DNA from 3 places in the Mesorhizobium sp. WSM4830 genome. Region 1 is predicted to be linked to each of the others. Evidence: predicted binding sites of a transcription regulator. Region 1 holds the regulator's gene; each other region holds the start of a gene.
What was found. The regulator PhoB, encoded in region 1, activates phosphate uptake and scavenging genes when phosphate is short. The targets are predictions, from matches to a motif close to TGTCATNNANCTGTCAT.
Positions count from the first base shown of each region.

Region 2: a site for PhoB is predicted at 2,069-2,085, ahead of AC0L2Y_RS14990 (esterase-like activity of phytase family protein). Genes of this name have one in related genera too.
Region 3: a site for PhoB is predicted at 1,717-1,733, ahead of phnF (phosphonate metabolism transcriptional regulator PhnF). Genes of this name have one in related genera too.

Region 1 covers NZ_JBVVQI010000004.1:54,336-57,612, reverse strand. The annotation lists gene AC0L2Y_RS07275 (ROK family protein) at 47-1,291, shown strand; gene phoB (phosphate regulon transcriptional regulator PhoB) at 1,301-1,990, opposite strand; gene phoU (phosphate signaling complex protein PhoU) at 2,007-2,714, opposite strand; gene pstB (phosphate ABC transporter ATP-binding protein PstB) at 2,747-3,277, opposite strand, start outside.
Region 2 covers NZ_JBVVQI010000010.1:52,068-55,344, reverse strand. The annotation lists gene AC0L2Y_RS15000 (sugar ABC transporter substrate-binding protein) at 1-907, opposite strand, end outside; gene AC0L2Y_RS14995 (TIM barrel protein) at 948-1,937, opposite strand; gene AC0L2Y_RS14990 (esterase-like activity of phytase family protein) at 2,186-3,277, shown strand, end outside.
Region 3 covers NZ_JBVVQI010000007.1:51,366-54,642, reverse strand. The annotation lists gene AC0L2Y_RS11610 (ATP-binding cassette domain-containing protein) at 1-52, opposite strand, end outside; gene AC0L2Y_RS11605 (ABC transporter substrate-binding protein) at 54-1,613, opposite strand; gene phnF (phosphonate metabolism transcriptional regulator PhnF) at 1,923-2,675, shown strand; partial or broken gene AC0L2Y_RS11595 (Tn3 family transposase) at 2,965-3,277, shown strand, end outside.

The sequences.
Region 1 (3,277 bases):
GCTTCCGGTTCATGAGCGGCCGCGGCAACCGGGAGGAAAGCAAACGATGTCGGTCGGAATCCGCCATGACGATTTGCGCCGGCGCAACCGGGCGATGGTGATCTCGGCGGTGCGCCGGGCCGGCCAGCCATCGCGTACGGAGATCGCAGCAACCACCGGCCTCAGTCATTCGACCATATCGGCGATCTCCTCCGACCTGATACGGGAAGGCATCCTCGCCGAGAGCAAGGCAAGTGAGCCTGTTTCGTTGAAACGCGGTCGTCCGCAGGTCGGCCTCGCCCTCAACCCGGAAGCTGCGGCGGTGCTGACCGTGGTGTTGTCGCTGAATTTCCTGTCGGCCGCCATCATCGACTATGCTGGACAGGTGGTCGCCGAGGAACAGCGCCGGCTGGATACGCTGACCATGCCGCGCGACGAGTTGATCCGTGAATGCATGGCCATCGTCCGGCGCCGGCTTGAGGATCCAGACCTTGACGTCCGCAGTGTCGCCCGCATCGCGCTGGCTATCCAGGGCATTACCGACTCCCCTGCACGCGCCATGCTGTGGTCGCCGATCACCCCGCAGACCGACATCGCCTTTGCCGACATGCTGGAGGACGAATTCGGCATCCCGGCAACGGTGGAGAACGACTGCAACATGATGGCGGTGGCTTTGCGCTGGCGCAATCCGGATCGCTATCGCGACGACTTCATCGCCATCCTGCTTTCGCATGGCATCGGCATGGGGCTGGTGCTGAAGGGCGAACTGTTCACCGGCACGCATTCCTCGGGCGGCGAATTTGGCCACATGATCCATCGTCCGGGCGGCGCGCTCTGCCGTTGCGGGCGGCGCGGCTGCATCGAGGCCTATGCCGGCAACTACGCCATCTGGCGCAACGCCAGGCAGATGAGCGAAGACAGCGAACCGGTCGCCGACGTCAGCGACGCCGACATGCGCGCACTGGCGGCCCGGGCGCGCGAGAAGGATGGGCCGGAACGCGAGGCCTACCGTAAGGCCGGCGAGGCGCTGGGTTTCGGTCTCGGCTCGCTGTTTGCGCTGATCGATCCGGCACCGGTCGCGATGGTGGGCGCCAGTGCCGCCGCCTTCGATCTGATCGAGCCGGCCTTGCGCCAGGCAATCGCCCAGACGGCCGGTGGCCAGCACTCCGGCTCGATCTCCTTCGACACCGAACCAAACGAATTGCCGCTGATCCGCGAAGGCTGCGCGATGCGGGCGTTAAGCTTTGTCGACCAGGAGATTTTCGCGCCGGGCGCGCAAATGAGGCCCGGCGTCCGAAAGAACGTCGCCTGACCAGGCGGGTCAATCTTCCCTGATCGCATAGCCGGCACCGCGGATGGTGCGGATGACATCCGGCATGCGGCCGTTGTTGACCGCTTTGCGCAGCCGCCCGACATGCACGTCGACGGTGCGTTCATCGATATAGATCGTCTCGCCCCAGACATTATCGAGCAACTGGCTGCGCGAGAAGACGCGGCCCGGATGCCGCATCATGAATTCGAGCAGCCGGAATTCGGTCGGCCCGAGCCTGATCTCGCTCTTCTTGCGATAGACCCTGTGCGATTCGCGATCGAGCACGATGTCGCCGACCTTCAGCACGCTGGACAGCACTTCCGGCTTGGCGCGGCGCAGCAGCGCCTTGACCCTGGCCATGAATTCCGGCGTCGAAAACGGTTTGACCAGATAGTCGTCGGCGCCGGTCGAAAGACCGCGCACCCGGTCGCTCTCCTCGCCGCGCGCGGTCAGCATGATGATCGGCAACCGCTCGGTTTCGGGGCGCACCCGCAACCGACGACAGAGCTCGATGCCGGAAACCGCTGGTATCATCCAGTCGAGCACCAGAAGGTCGGGCACATTCTCCTGTAAACGGATCTCGGCTTCGTCGCCGCGTGTCACTACCTCGACCTGGTAGCCTTCGGATTCGAGATTGTAGCGGAGCAGCACACCCAACGGCTCCTCGTCCTCCACCACCATTATGCGTGGTGCGATCATCGGCTGGGCACCCCCATCATGTCACCGGCGCGGACATTGTCGTTTCGTCCTGCTTCGGACGATTGACCGGCAATTGCTCGCCGGTCAGCACATAGTACGCATTTTCGGCGATGTTGGTGACATGGTCGCCGATCCGCTCCAGATTCTTGGCGCAGAACAGCAGATGCGTGCAAGCAGTGATGTTGCGCGGATCTTCCATCATGTAGGTCAACAGCTCGCGGAACACGGACGTGTATTTGACGTCAATGCGCTCGTCGGCGGCACGCAGCTTGGCCAACGCGGCCGCATCGCCTGCAGCATATTCCTCGATAACGCCCTGCACCTGGATGAGCACCAGCTGCGCCATCGCGTCGATGGAATGCGACAAGTCGCGCGGCGTGACGCTGAGGCCGACCGCACTCACACGCTTGGCGATATTCTTGGCAAGGTCGCCGATGCGTTCGAGGTCGCCGGCCATGCGGATCGCTCCGACCACATGGCGGAGATCGTGGGCCATCGGCTGGCGTTTGGCGATCAGGGTGATGGCGCGGTCGTCCAGTTCGCGTTGACGCGCATCCATGATGGCGTCGTCGGAAACGACGCGTTGCGCCAACACGTTGTCGGAATTCAACAGGGCCTTGGTCGCCCCGCCGACCATCGAACCGGCGAGGTCGGCCATGTCGCGGATCAGCTTGCTGATCTGCTCGAGATCCTCGTCGAAAGAAGCGACTGTGTGTTCGCCCATGGTCCTGTCCTCATATGCATGATCGGAACGGCTCAGCCGAAGCGGCCGGTGATGTAATCCTGCGTGCGCTTCTCTCGGGGCGACGTGAAGATCTTCTCGGTCCGGTCGAACTCGACCAGTTCACCCAGATACATGAAGGCGGTCTGGCGCGACACGCGCGCCGCCTGCTGCATGTTGTGGGTGACGATGACGATCGTGTAGTCGGCTTGCAATTCGTCGATCAGCTCCTCGATTTTTGCGGTCGACAACGGGTCGAGTGCGGACGCCGGTTCGTCGAGCAGAATGACTTCCGGCTTCACCGCCACGGTGCGGGCGATGCAGAGCCGCTGCTGCTGGCCGCCGGACAGGCTCAAGCCGCTGGCGTTGAGCTTGTCCTTGACCTCGCTCCACAGCGCGGCGCGCTTCAACGCCTGTTCGACGCGGCCGTCCATCTCGGACTTGCCGAGGTTCTCGTAGAGCCTGACGCCGAAGGCGATGTTCTCGTAGATCGACATCGGGAACGGCGTCGGCTTCTGGAACACCATGCCGATCTTGGTGCGCAGCAGATTGAGATCTTGCGACCG
Region 2 (3,277 bases), on a different contig from region 1:
CCAGCGCCACCTCGCCGGTCAGCACCGGGAACGAATCGACGGTACCGGTCAGCTCGCCGGCGCGGATCGAGGCATAGGCGTCGGAAATCCCGTCAGTGCCGAAGACGGCGACCTTGTCCTGCAGGCCGACGGCCTTGACCGCTTCGACGATGCCCAGCGCCATGCCGTCATTGTTGGCATAGAAGCCGATCAGGTCTGGGTGCTGCTGCAGGATGTTGGTGGCCGCGTCGTAGGAGGTCTGACGATCCCAGTTGCCGGGGACGCTGGCGACGACCTCGAACTTGCCGGCTTCGGTGATGGTGGTCTTGAAGCCGTCGGTGCGCTGGACGGCGGCGTAGACGCCGGCCTGGCCTTCGACGATGGCGACCTTGCCGCCATCCGGCCGGTTCTTGATGAACCATTTGGCGACACGCACGCCATTGTCGCGCTGGACATTACCAATATAGTGCTCGGCCTGCGGGATGACCGCGTCATTGACGTTGACCACCGGCACATTGGCTGCCTTGGCCTGTTCCATGATCGGCTGCAGGTTGGAGTCGGTCTGCGGCGAGACGAGAAGCACGTTGTAGCCTTGCGTGACCAGGCCTTCGGCGATGGTGAGCTGGCCGAGCTGGTCGCCCTCGCTTTGCGCCGCCTGGTAGACGACGGGCACGCCGGTGCGGTCGCCGAACGACTTGTAGCCCTCTCCCAGCGAGCGCCAGTATTCGTTGGTCAGCGTCTTGGAGACCGCACCCGCCTTGGTGCCCTCGGGCAGCTTGGGGAAAGCGCCGAATTTGGCCTCGAGCTGCGACCAGTCGATGCGATCCTTCTCGGTGTCGGAATTGAGCGGCGCGAGGTCCGCGGAAAACGACGACCCTATGGACAGCGCCATCAGGGCGGCGGTAGCGGTGGCAAGCAGAAATTTCATGGTCTTTCCTCCCTTGTTGAAAACAGTGATGGCCCCGGCCTCAGCTGTCCGGCCCGAGCATGGCTTCCTGGATGATGGCCTGCGAGGCAACCGCGTCCTGACGGTCGACGGCAATGGACAGGCGATTGTCCCTGTCCAGCCGATCGACGACGCGCAGCATGCGCTTGACGGTGGCGATGTTGACTTGGCATTCGTGGACCGGGTCGAGCCCGGTCATGTCGGGGAACGTGTCGAAGTAGATTGCCCCGGTATAGCCGTCGCGGCGGATCTGCCTGAGCAGCTCGATCGTCTGCAGCGTGTGCACTGCGCCAACCATCAGGCCGTCGTCGCGCTTGGCGTAGCCGTCGTTGAGATGCACGCCGAGCAGCTTGCTATGGCGCGCCACGAGTGCTGCGGCAAAGGCCGGCTGCTCGTCGGCATACAGCACATGCGCGAAATCGAGCGTCACGCCGAGATTGGGCAGGCCGATCTCGCGGATCGCCAGCAAAGTCGTCGCCGCATCGGGCATCAGGCTGTAGGAGCGCGGCTCGTTGGGTTTGTATTCAAGGCTGATCTGACAGCCCGGGTCATGCGCCGCTACTTCACGAATGCCATCGATTTCGTGTTGCCAGAGTGTTGCGTAGTTAGCCTGGAAGGCGTAGTCGAAGCCATCCTGCCCCAACCACAATGTCATCAGGCTAGCGCCGGCCTCGCGCGCGGCATCGATGCCGGCCTTGGTCAGGTCGATGGCCTCGCGACGAACGGAAGAATCCGGGTTGGTGAAGGCGCCGAGCTTGAAAGCCGGGTTAGAGTAGTAGCGCATGGCGAAGCCATTGATCGAAAGCCCGAAATCGCCGAGTTTGCGCGCCATTTCCGCAGGTTTTTCATCGACATGGTCGGGAAAGTTGAGGTCGAGATCGGTCAACTCCGCAACCTTCGCCGCACGTGCCGCCATTTGCAGCATGGACGGTTTGCCGACAAGATCGGGCCACTCGGACTGTGGCCGCGAGGCAAAGGAATTGAGGCGGGTGGCGAAACGATAGGCGGTCATCGGGGTCCTTTCATTGTCATAACTTTACACAAGAATGATTATTTGTAAAGTTGTTAATTGCTCGCTCGGCGACGGCGAATTCGCCATACCCAGGCCAGTTGCGACCACGGGGGGACAAGCAAGCGCGGCACTGTCACGCAAGTATCATGTTCGCGTCCTAGATCGCTTCTCCGAAGGCTTTCGCGGCATCCTTGATGCGACGCGACGCTTTTTCAGATCCCGGCAGCTTTGTCTCAAAGAGGATATCCATGAAAAACCTGCACCGAACCGCGTCCCTCGCCGTCGCGCTGGCGATGTTCACCGCCTTGACGCCGGCCTTGGCTGAAAACGCCGCGACCGTCGACGGCGTCAGCTTCGTCAACAAGGGCCTGGTCGGTGTCGGCCGCATCCCGGCCAGCCAGAAGGACAAGTTCGGCGAGACGTTTGGCTCCGGCTCGGGCATGGCGATCGACGCTGCCGGCTGGACGCATGGCGCCGATGGCTACAAGGGCTCGCTGTGGCTGCTGCCCGATCGCGGCTACAATGTCGTCGGCACCACCGATTACCGGCCGCGCCTGAACACGATCGCCCTCGAGTTCACCCCGATCGCGCCGGGTGCGGCACCGGCCACCGGCCAGGAACAGTCGGGCCTCAAGGCAACGCTAGCCGACACCATGCTTTTGACCGACGACAAGGGCGCCGACGCAACCGGCCTCGATCCGCTCAACGGCGTGCGCGCCGCGACCGACGACATGCCGATCCTGCCCGAAGCCAACGGCAAGCTCGCGCTCGACAACGAAGCGATCGCGCGGCTGCCCGACGGCACGATGTTCATCTCGGACGAATACGGTCCGAACATCTACCGCTTCTCCGCCGATGGGCGTCTGATGTCGGCAACGCAGCCGCCGGCGGCGCTTGTCCCGACGCGTCACGGGACGCCAAACTTTGCTTCCAACAATCCGGGACCTGGCGCGGCAGACCCAGATCCGAAGGATCCCGAAACCGGCCGCCAGAACAACCAGGGCCTCGAAGGCATGGCACTGACGCCCGACGGCAAGTTCCTGATCGCCGTGCTGCAGTCGGCACCCAGACAAGATGGCGGCGATTCGCCCTCGACGCGCCGGAACACGCGCGCGCTGGTCTACGATGCCTCGGATCCCGGCCAGCTCAAGCTCGCGCATGAATATGTCGTGCCGCTGCCCGTGTTCACCGATGCCAAGGGCAAAACCAAGATCGCCGCGCAGAGCGAAATCGTGGCGCTGTCGGACAAGACCTTCCTGATGCTGGCGCGCGACAGCGGCAACGGCCAAGGGCTGAAGGGCGACACTTCGCTCCATCGCGAGATCAGCGTCGTCGATGTG
Region 3 (3,277 bases), on a different contig from region 1:
GAACCGAGATCAGGGGATGAGCGCGACTTTGACTATGGGGATGCAAGTCCATGTTATCTGAAGCTCACGCCTGTTGTCGTGAGATCCAGATATTCCGTCGGAAGGGCGTTATAGGTCAGGCGATCCTTGCGCACCCCGATGAAATGGGCGGCTGTATAGAAGTTCGCGGTATTCGGATCCTCCTCAAACTTGTCGAGCATCTGGGCAAAGACCACCCGCCGATGCGGCGTATCGATAGACGTCGACAATTCCTCCCCCAGCGCTGCCATGTCAGGAGAGACGGTGAAGAATTTCTGTTTCGCAAACGAGCCGCCGGGCCCGAGGCGGCGCCAGAACTGGCCAAGCGGATCGGGATAGTAGGCGCCGGAGGATGCATCGATGATCGCTCTGTCGGGCGTATCGGCGAGCACCTGCGTCCAGTTTTCCTTGAACTCCAGCTTGACGTTCAGTCCAACGGCTTTCCACATCGACTGTACGATCTGGGCCGTCTCCCCCTGCTTGGTGTAGTAGTTGTGCTGGGTGCGCCAGACGATCTCCTGGCCGTGATAGCCCGCTTCCTTGAGAAGCTGCTTTGCCTTTTCCGGATCATATTCGTCCACCGGACGGCCCTGCAGATACATGTCGCCGAAGGTTTTCAGCTGCCAACCATGCGTCACTTCTGTGCGCCCATCATAGAGGGCTTTCACCAGTGCCTCGCGATCGATGGCGAGGTTCATCGCGTGCCTGAGGCGCGGATCGGCGATCGGGCTATTGATGCTGTCAAAGATGACGCCTCGAATAGTCTCGATCGGCCCGCCGGCGACCGCACCGTTCGGGTTGCCCTCGATCTGCGGAAATTCATCCGTGCCGATTTCCGTGATCATGTCGAACTGGCCGGCGAGGAGGCCCGCAACGCGGGTAGACAGTTCAGGAACCGTGACGAACGTTACCTTATCGGCGGCCGCCTTCGCGTCGCCCCAATAGGCATCGAACCTCTTGAGGGCGGTCGCGCCGCCGACCTCGTGGCTGACAAGCGTGTAGGGCCCGGAGCCCGCATCGAGCTTCGTAAAATCATTGTAGTTTGGAGCTTGCTTCAAAGCCGTTTCGGAAATGATCTGGGCAGGGAAGGTGGCGAAGCGATCGAGCGCAATCGGATCAACAGCCTTGATGTGAATCCGGACCGTCATGTTGTCGAGGGCCTCGATCCTCTCGATGCCGCCGAGAAACTCCTCGGATTCAGTGGGCACCCTTTTATCGCGCCCCAATCTCACATCCGAGAACGTCGCGATGACATCGTTGGCGTCGAAAGTGTCGCCGTTGTGAAACACGACCCCCGGCCTCAGCTTGAACTCAAGGGTCTTCGGATCGAGGGCCTTCCACTCGGTCGCCAGCCCCGGCACGATCTTACCGTCATTGCGGTAGTCGTATCTGACAAGCGTGTCATAAAGAGAAAGCACCACCCGCAGATTGGGGTTGGAGTTCTCGGTGGCCGGATCGAGGTTATCCGGGTTCTTCGGAACGGCGATCGTCAGGTCACGCGCAAAGACTGGCGTGTTGCCGGACAAGGCCGCGACGCCGGCGCTCAGTATTACAATCAGTACCAAGCTCTTGGCTTTCAATCTGCTCTGGTTCATTCGGCTCTCCGGGATATTGGTGGCGGTGCAGCGCTGACGGTGCTTGAGGTCGCGCTTCCTGCGGGCCGCCTGTTGTGAGGCAGCCGAAACATGCCTCAGTTTCACGACATTCGGATGACAAAAAGAGATTCGAATATCAGCGGATCAGGGGACCCAGATTTCAGCGCGCGTCCGAGCTTTGGCCTTTCTAACACAGCGCGCTTGCGGATCAGCCGCGGACATTGCCAACGGAGACGTCGCTGCTTATACTTATTCGAATATGTTGGTCGATCGTCGACCGCACGTGACAAGCAACGGAATGAAGCGACAATGCCGAAGAAACTGATGCACGGCCAGTGGCAAGACGTCGAAGAGGAACTCGCTGCCGACATCACTGCGGGGCGGTTTGCCAAAGGGGCGCCGCTTCCCAAGGAAGCGGAACTGGTGGGACGCTTTGGCGTCGGGCGACATAGCGTCCGACGTGCGATCGCTCAGCTCCAGAGTCGCGGGCTTGTCCAAGTCGAGCATGGGAAAGGGACGTTTGTTCGCGACGGGCGCCTGAACTACCGGCTCTCCGAGCGAACCCGCTTTTCCCAAAACCTCCTCGATCAGGGGCGTGAGCCGTTTGGCAAAGCGATCAAGGAGCGTGTGATCGAGGCTCCTCGGCGAGTCGCCGAGGCGCTAAGGCTTCCGCTCGACGAGCAGGTCTACCATATCGTTCGCCTCGAATACGCCGATGAGGAGCCCGTCAATTTTTCGAACGCATTTTTTCCAGTTCGCCGCTTTCCGGGCTTCGATAAGGCGAGACGCGAAGGACAAACCGTCAGCAGCATTCTAGCCGATTACGGCGTTACCGACTACATTCGTCTGCGTACTGACTTTATTGTGCGCCTGCCGACTAAAGAAGAAGCGCGTCAGTTGATGCAGGCCGAGACGCAGCCGATTCTGCTTCAGAAAAAGGTCGACGTGGATATGAAGGGCACGCCGGTTTCATTTTCGGAGTCCGTGTGGGCAGGAGAGCGTGTCCAGTTCTCGATCGACAACACCAGCCAGTTGCTCAACGCCTTGGCTCAGAGTTTGTAAGGGCGTGAATCCTTCAATGAAAGAACGCAAGGGCACACCCGCTTCGTTCTGTTGCGCCCAGCCGGGAACGAGACCCGGAGATCGTCCCGGTCCTGCGCGCGATGTTCGAAACTCTGCTTGAACTGCCTGCTCCCGGCCAGGCCGACCTCGCACGCTCGAGATGCTCGACCGGCAAGGCTAGAAGGTCGTTGCCTCTCCTGCATGTCGCTGCGGCGATGCCGCAACGACGGACAGGCCGGCGCAAGTTCAGAGCAGCAGCGGAGCGTTTGTCGATAAGCGCGAAACGTACGTGGCGCTGACGAACCACATCGGCGCACCGATCAACACCACGTTGATCCTTGACCATTGGGATGCCGTGCTACATCTGGCCGCCTCGATCACGACGCGCGCCGTCGTCCCTTCGACGATCATTAAGAAGCTCTCGGCCTGTCCGAGGAAAGCCAGTTGGCCAAGTCGCTGCGGGAACTCGACCGGATCGAGTGATCACTGTTCATGATCGAATGGTATTCGAGCACAGCCTTGCGCCGGTGCTGCCAAGCTGGCTCCATAAGCAGCGCATAAGCCCAAACGCGCGGTGTTCTTCCACGAGCGCGGAGAAATCC